Regions from separate parts of the Rhizobium sp. CF142 genome, predicted to be linked through region 2. Evidence: riboswitches for the same ligand, from Rfam matches in the RefSeq annotation. Region 2 holds a riboswitch; the other holds the start of a gene.
What was found. A riboswitch is a leader RNA that binds a small molecule or an ion and turns the genes downstream of it on or off. The one in region 2 is predicted to bind FMN.
Positions count from the first base shown of each region.

Region 1 (3,426 bases), on a different contig from region 2:
AGGTCGACGCTGCCGGCGGTAAAGTGCGTCTTCACCGTGCCGGTCGTGCCGTCGAGAATGATGATCTCGTTGTTTTCCTGCAGGGTCAGGGCGATTTCGTTCTGGCTGTTGAAGGCAACGAATTCCGGCTCCGGATCCTCCGGGGCAACGCCAGCGAGGCCGGTCAGGGCGACGTGCTTGATCGTGCTGCAATCGACGGTGCCGTCGGTCTTGACCTGGAAGACGACGAGGTCGCCTGCCGGCATCTGCGGGATCTTGCCGTCATTGACCTCTTCGTCGCGCTCGTTTTCGATCGCGATAGTGCCGAGCGTCCTGTCCTTGTTGAGGGCGATCGAATCAGGTTGGCCGCCGAGATCGCAGGTCGCGTCGATCTTCTTCGTAGCGATATCGACGATCGCCAGACGGCCAGACGGCTTCTGCTTGCTTTCGCCGGTGTTGACGGCGACGAGCGCCTTGCCGGCTGCAGTCGTGACCGAGGTCGGCTCACCGTCCATCATCAGCGCGCCACCGGCCTTGGGTGCCTTGGCATCGATGATGTCGATGAAGCCGATCGCGCCGAGCGGGCTATCGCTGTAGATCAGCGTGTTGCCATCCTGCGAAGCGGTTATAATTTCGGCCGACGTGGCCGAAAGCTTGTCCTTGTCGGCCGGCAGGTTGGTCGCGACCGGGAAAGAGGCGATGCGGTTGAAAACCGGCTCAGCCGCTGCCGGGAAGGCAACGGATGCGAAAAGCGCGGCAGCGAGCGCAGCCTTGCGCGAAGACAATGTCATTGAAAATCCCCCAATGTCGAAAAAATCGAACAGAGGTTTTTTGCGGGACTGCCATGACAGACACATGACAGCCTGCGACATTTTGTACGGTTTGCGTCAGGCCGCCTGCCGTTCGCGACGCATCTCGCTGCGCATGATGAAGAGCGACGCGGCGAGGATAAGCGTAGCGCCCAGCCACAGATAACCAGCCGGCGCATAGCCGAAGAAAAGCCAGCCGGCGAACACATTCAGCGGCAACTTCAGGTCGTCGAAGGGCTGCACATAAGCGGCATCGGCGCTGGCATAGGCGAGCGTCAGCAGATATTGCGCCACGACCGTCAGAAGCCCCGCCAGAAGGAAGAGCGCAAGTGCTGCGCCCGTCGGCACCACAAAGCCCGCCGCGAGCGCCAGGCCACCATTGATCGGCGTCAGCAGCACCAGCAGCCAGACGGTGATCGTCTCCGGCTTCTCGATGCCGGTCAGGCTCTTGGTGATGAGCGAGGAGGCGCCCCAAAGCAAAGCCGAGATAACAGGCAGAAGTGCTGCCCAGGTGAAGCTGTCCGACCATGGCTGGAGGATGATCATGGCGCCGATAAAGCCGACACCTGTCGCCATCCAGCGAGCGGGGCCAACACGTTCACCGAGGAAAAGGCGTGCGCCGAGAATGATGAAGAAGGGCGAGGTCATGACGAGTGCGATCGCCTGCCAGATGGGCACCGAAGCGAGGCCGGAGACCCAGGCCTCGACGCCGAGCGCGGCAAAGACGACGCGCACGATATGCCGCCAGGGATAATCCGTGCGCATGGCAGAAAGGCCGACCTTGCGCAGGAAGGGCAACGAGAAAAGAAAAGCGAAGCCATATTGCCAGAAGGCTGCGGAGGCCGCCGGGAAGGCAAGCGTCATCGTGAGCCACTGGGTGACGACATTGAGGAGCGAGAAGACGACGCCTCCAAGCACCATGAAGGCTGCACCGGCGAAGGCGCGGGAATGCGAAACTGCAAGGGAATTCTGATTCATGTCTTCCATCCGGAATAGGGACCAAACATAAATCAGGACGCATGAGGCGACAGCACACAGACGCCGACAGATCCCTGCCCGCGCGCGGCCATGCTCATTCTCTTTCATCCGGACTCTAACCGTCGGCTCCGGAATCACACCGGATCTGCTGACCCTTCCCAAACCAAGGCTTGAGAAGGCGCTCGCGGGCTCAGGCCATAGCCCTTACCGCCGGTGGGGACTTTCACCCCGCCCTGAGAACATCACCGTCGTAAGACAAAGCGCTGCATGCCGCAAGCGGCCAAAACAAAAAGGGGTCCGGCGATGCCGAACCCCCTCGAAATCCTGCGCGGCCGTTCTCGTTTACGGCCGGCGGACAATCTCGTATCAGCCGTTGACGGCGTCCTTCAGGCCCTTGCCGGGCGTGAACTTCGGCACGTTGCGTGCCGGAATGTCGACTTCGGCGCCGGTCGACGGGTTGCGGCCCTTCGTGGCAGCGCGATGAGAAACCGTGAAGCTGCCGAAGCCAGCGAGACGGATGTCGCCCTTGTTCTTCAGCTCAGCCTGCACAACATCAAAAACTGCGTCTACGGCAGATGCTGCGTCAGACTTCGTCAGTCCAGCCTTTTCGGCTACTGCGGACACGAGTTCATTCTTGTTCATGTTTCCACCCCTTTCTAAATGGTTTGAAACAACTCAATCTGTAAGCTAGGCGCAGAAATCGCTTTCATCAGGCCCGCCGAGAACCCAAAAACCCTGCAAATCAAGGAAAAGCAAGCGTCTACATGACGTTTTCACAAAAAAGGCCGGCGTTTCCGCCGGCCTTTTTCAGGATTTGCAACAATTGGGCATAAATGTGGCCGCCAAAGCTCAATGAGCGATGGCTGCGCCTGCATCATCGAGCCCTTCGACAGTCGCGATGACGGGCGTTTCGACCGTGCCATCCCACTCGATCGGCTCGGGACGACGGACCAGCGCATGCTTGATCACTTCGCCCATGCGGGAGACCGGAATGATCTCCATGTTGTTCTTCACGTTGTCCGGAATCTCTGCCAGATCCTTGGCATTTTCTTCAGGAATCAGCACCTTCTTGATACCGCCGCGCAGTGCCGCGAGCAGCTTTTCCTTCAGGCCACCGATCGGCAGGACACGGCCGCGCAGGGTGATTTCACCCGTCATCGCCACATCCTTGTTGACCGGAATGCCGGTCATGATCGAGACGATCGCGGTTGCCATCGCGACACCGGCAGACGGACCATCCTTCGGCGTCGCGCCTTCCGGCACGTGCACGTGGATGTCGCTCTTGTCGAAGCGCGGCGGCTCAATGCCGAAATCGACGGCGCGCGAGCGAACATAAGATGCCGCTGCCGAGATCGATTCTTTCATCACTTCCTTCAGGTTGCCGGTGACGGTCATGCGGCCCTTGCCGGGCATCATGACGCCTTCGATCGTCAGCAGCTCGCCGCCGACTTCCGTCCAGGCAAGACCCGTGACTACGCCGACCTGATCCTCGCGCTCGGCTTCGCCGTGGCGGAAGCGCGGAACGCCAAGATAATCGTCGATGTTCGCTGCCGTGACGTGAACCGACTTCGTCTTGCCCTTGATGATCTCGGTGACCGCCTTGCGGGCGAGCTTCATCAATTCACGTTCGAAGTTACGGACACCCGCTTCGCGGGTGTAC
Region 1 is NZ_AJWE01000091.1:3,438-6,863, forward strand. It holds gene PMI11_RS18290 (esterase-like activity of phytase family protein) at 1-785, opposite strand, end outside; gene PMI11_RS18295 (DMT family transporter) at 867-1,766, opposite strand; FMN riboswitch at 1,859-2,011, opposite strand; gene hupB (DNA-binding protein HupB) at 2,133-2,408, opposite strand; gene lon (endopeptidase La) at 2,616-3,426, opposite strand, start outside.
Region 1: linked by a shared signal. The riboswitch ahead of PMI11_RS18295 (DMT family transporter) and the one ahead of ribB (3,4-dihydroxy-2-butanone-4-phosphate synthase) in region 2 are both predicted to bind FMN.

Region 2 (3,426 bases):
GTGTCCACCACGCAACCAGCCTGGCTTTGATTGCTGCCGGCAAGCACGTCTTCTGCGAAAAACCCTTGGCGGAAAACTATGCGCACGCTCTCGAAATGACGGAAGCAGCTGAGGCCGCCGGCGTCATCAACATGGTCAATCTCACCTATCGCAACGTCGCGCAGCTGCAGCGCGCCCGTGAGATGGTGTTGGCAGGCGAACTTGGCACCATCCGCCATGTAGAGGCCTCCTATCTGCAGAGCTGGCTGGTATCGCGCGCCTGGGGTGACTGGCGCACGGAATCGCGTTGGCTGTGGCGTTTGTCCACCGGTCACGGTTCGAACGGCGTGCTCGGCGATGTCGGCATCCATATCCTCGATTTCGCCGCTTATGGCGCCGCGACCGATATCGACCATGTCTTTGCGCGGCTGAAGACCTTCAACAAGGCGCCGGGCGGCCAGATCGGCGAATATATGCTCGATGCCAATGACAGCTTCACCATGTCGGTCGATTTCGCCAATGGCGCCCTTGGCGTCATCCATGCGACACGCTGGGCAACCGGTCATCTCAACGAACTGAAGCTGCGCATCTATGGCGAGAAGGGCAGCCTCGAAGTCATCCATCGTCCTGACGGCTCAGATCTTCGCGGCTGCTTCGGTGACGATATTGAAAGCGCCACCTGGCGTGACATCGAGGTGCCGGCGGCGCTGACCAACTACCAGCGCTTTGCCGAAGCGGTCAGGACCGGAAAGCAGGACGATCCCACCTTCCGCCACGCCGCCAATCTGCAGAAGGTCATTGATCTCGCGATCGTATCGGAGAAAGAACGTCGGGAGTTCAATCTGCTGGCCTCCGAGAGCCTGGAAGGCACGGCCGGCCAGGAACGCAAGGCAGACGATCAGGGGCCGGCGCTAGCACTCGTCATCTGACGGCATGCTGAAACATCGAAGACCCGAGCGATCGGGTCTTCTTTAAGCCAATAGCTCACGCTGCTTATCCATGGCGGAGCGCGGGTGCCTTACGCAAACGGCACCCACATGACCTCGGCTTACTGTGGCATTACCACGCCAAGGGCTAGCGCGCTTAGGCGGCCTTAACAGGCGCGCTCACGCCTCGATAAGCAATGAGATCCTCGATCGTGATCAGGTGGAGGCCGTGCCGCTCGGCAAACTGCTCGAGCTCGGGCAGACGCGCCATCGTGCCGTCATCATTGGCCACTTCGCAGATGACACCCGACGGAGAAAGGCCTGCGAGCCTTGCGAGGTCGACAGCAGCCTCGGTGTGGCCGGGGCGAGAAAGCACGCCGTTCGGATGCGCACGCAGCGGGAAGATATGGCCGGGCCGCGCAAAATCCTCGGGGCGGGAAGTCTCGGCAATGAGTGCGCGAACCGTTGCGGCGCGGTCAGCCGCCGAGATTCCGGTCGTCGTTTCAGGAATATAGTCAACCGACACGGTGAAAGCCGTCTTCAAAAGTTCGGTATTGTTGGGGACCATCTGCGGGATCTGCAATTCGTCCAGCCGCTCGCCTTCCATGGCCACACAGATGAGGCCGCGGGCATAATTCATCATGAAGGCGATCGCCTGCGGGGTGATTGCCTCGGATGCGATAACGAGGTCGCCCTCGTTTTCCCTGTCGCGATCGTCGACGACGACCACGATCTCTCCACGCGCAATCGCGGTGATCGCATCTTCGATTTTGGAAATTGCCATTTCTCTGCCTTTCAAGGGTTAGCCGCGTGAGCGGCATACATGGCTTGTCAAAAGCCACCATTTTCCCTTGGGCGAACAAGCATATGAAACACCGCGTGCCGAGCGGTGTCCTCTGCGTTGCTCTCTTCCATCCGGACTATGACCGTCGGCTCCGGCATCTCACCGGATCTGCTGACCCTTCGCTTTCACGAAGGCGCTCGCGGGCTCCGAGTTGCCTCGATACCGCCGGTGGGGAATTGCACCCCGCCCTGAGAACATTACTTAGATAGATGATGAAGGCCTTGTTCTGCAAGAGGTTGGGTGCAGATCTCGCCGCGGGAATTGTCTCGCAGGGGTGAAAGCACCGTTTCCTATTGTCGAACAGAGCTAGGACATGATGAGGCCGCCATCGACATTGATGGTCTGGCCGGTGATGTAGGCCGCATCGTTGCTGGCAAGGAAGGTGACTAGGCCGGCGACGTCTTCGCCGGAACCGGCGCGCTTCATCGGGATGCCTTCGACCCATTCCTTCATCAGTTCGCCGGGGCCGTAATTGCCGAGCAGCTTGCCCCATGCCTGGTCGTTATAGGCCCACATGTCGGTCTCGATGATGCCCGGGCAGAAGGCGTTGACGGTGATGCCGTCGGTCGCGACTTCCTTGGCAAGGCTCTGGGTGATGCCGACGACGCCCATCTTCGAGGCGGCATAATGCGGCGTGTAGATGAAGCCGTCGCGTGCCTGGCCGGAGGCGGTGTTGATGATACGTCCGCCGCGGCCGTGCTTGCGCATGCGGGCGATCGCTTCCTGGGCGCAGAGGAACACGCCTTTGGTGTTGACCGCCATGACCTTGTCCCACTCGCCCTCGGTCATATCCTCGATGCGGGCAATGGTGATGACGCCGGCATTCTGGATGGAGACGTCGACAGCGCCGAATGCCTGCTCGGCAGCGTCATAGAGTGCCTTGACGCTCGCCTTGTCGGTAACGTCGCCGACGAAGGAGATCGCCTTTCCGCCATCGGCTTTGATCTGTTCGGCCACGCCATGCACGCTCTCCTCATTGGCGGAGACGACGAGATTGGCCCCTTCGCGCGCAAAGCGTTTGGCGATCGCAGCGCCGATGCCGCGGCTTGCACCGGTAATGACGACGGTCTTGTTTTCAAAACGTTGCATTCTCTTTTCCTTTCAACGGGGCCGGCGTGAGCGCACCGATCTGCACCGGCGACACTTGTCTCCGCACTCAGAGTTCAAACGGCTGCCGAAATAATTCCTGCGAGTTCCGAGGCCTTCAGCGAAGCGCCACCGACCAGCGCTCCGTCCACATTGCGAAGCCCGAATATCGCCTCTGCATTGGATGTCTTGACCGAGCCGCCATAGAGGATCCTGACCGAATGGCCATCGCTGCCCAGCCGCTCTTCGAGCATCTGCCGGATTGCGGCGTGGACCTCCTCGATCTGTTCGTTGGTCGGCACCAGTCCGGTTCCGATTGCCCAGACGGGTTCATAGGCTATGACAAGATTTCGGCTGGTAGCACCCTCAGGGACCGATTCCTGCAGCTGCCCATCAACCACTTCGATCGCCCTTCCTTCGTCGCGCTCACGCCGCGTTTCACCGACGCAGACAATCGCGATCAAGCCGGCCCGATGCGCGGCGACCGCCTTTGCAAGGACGATTTCATCATCTTCGCCATGAGACACACGGCGCTCGGAATGTCCGAGGATGACAAAACGCGCACCGATATCGGCCAGCATTTCGGCAGAA
Region 2 is NZ_AJWE01000105.1:13,046-16,471, reverse strand. It holds gene PMI11_RS24455 (Gfo/Idh/MocA family protein) at 1-908, shown strand, start outside; gene ribB (3,4-dihydroxy-2-butanone-4-phosphate synthase) at 1,063-1,689, opposite strand; FMN riboswitch at 1,805-1,949, opposite strand; gene PMI11_RS24445 (glucose 1-dehydrogenase) at 2,056-2,838, opposite strand; gene tpiA (triose-phosphate isomerase) at 2,913-3,426, opposite strand, start outside.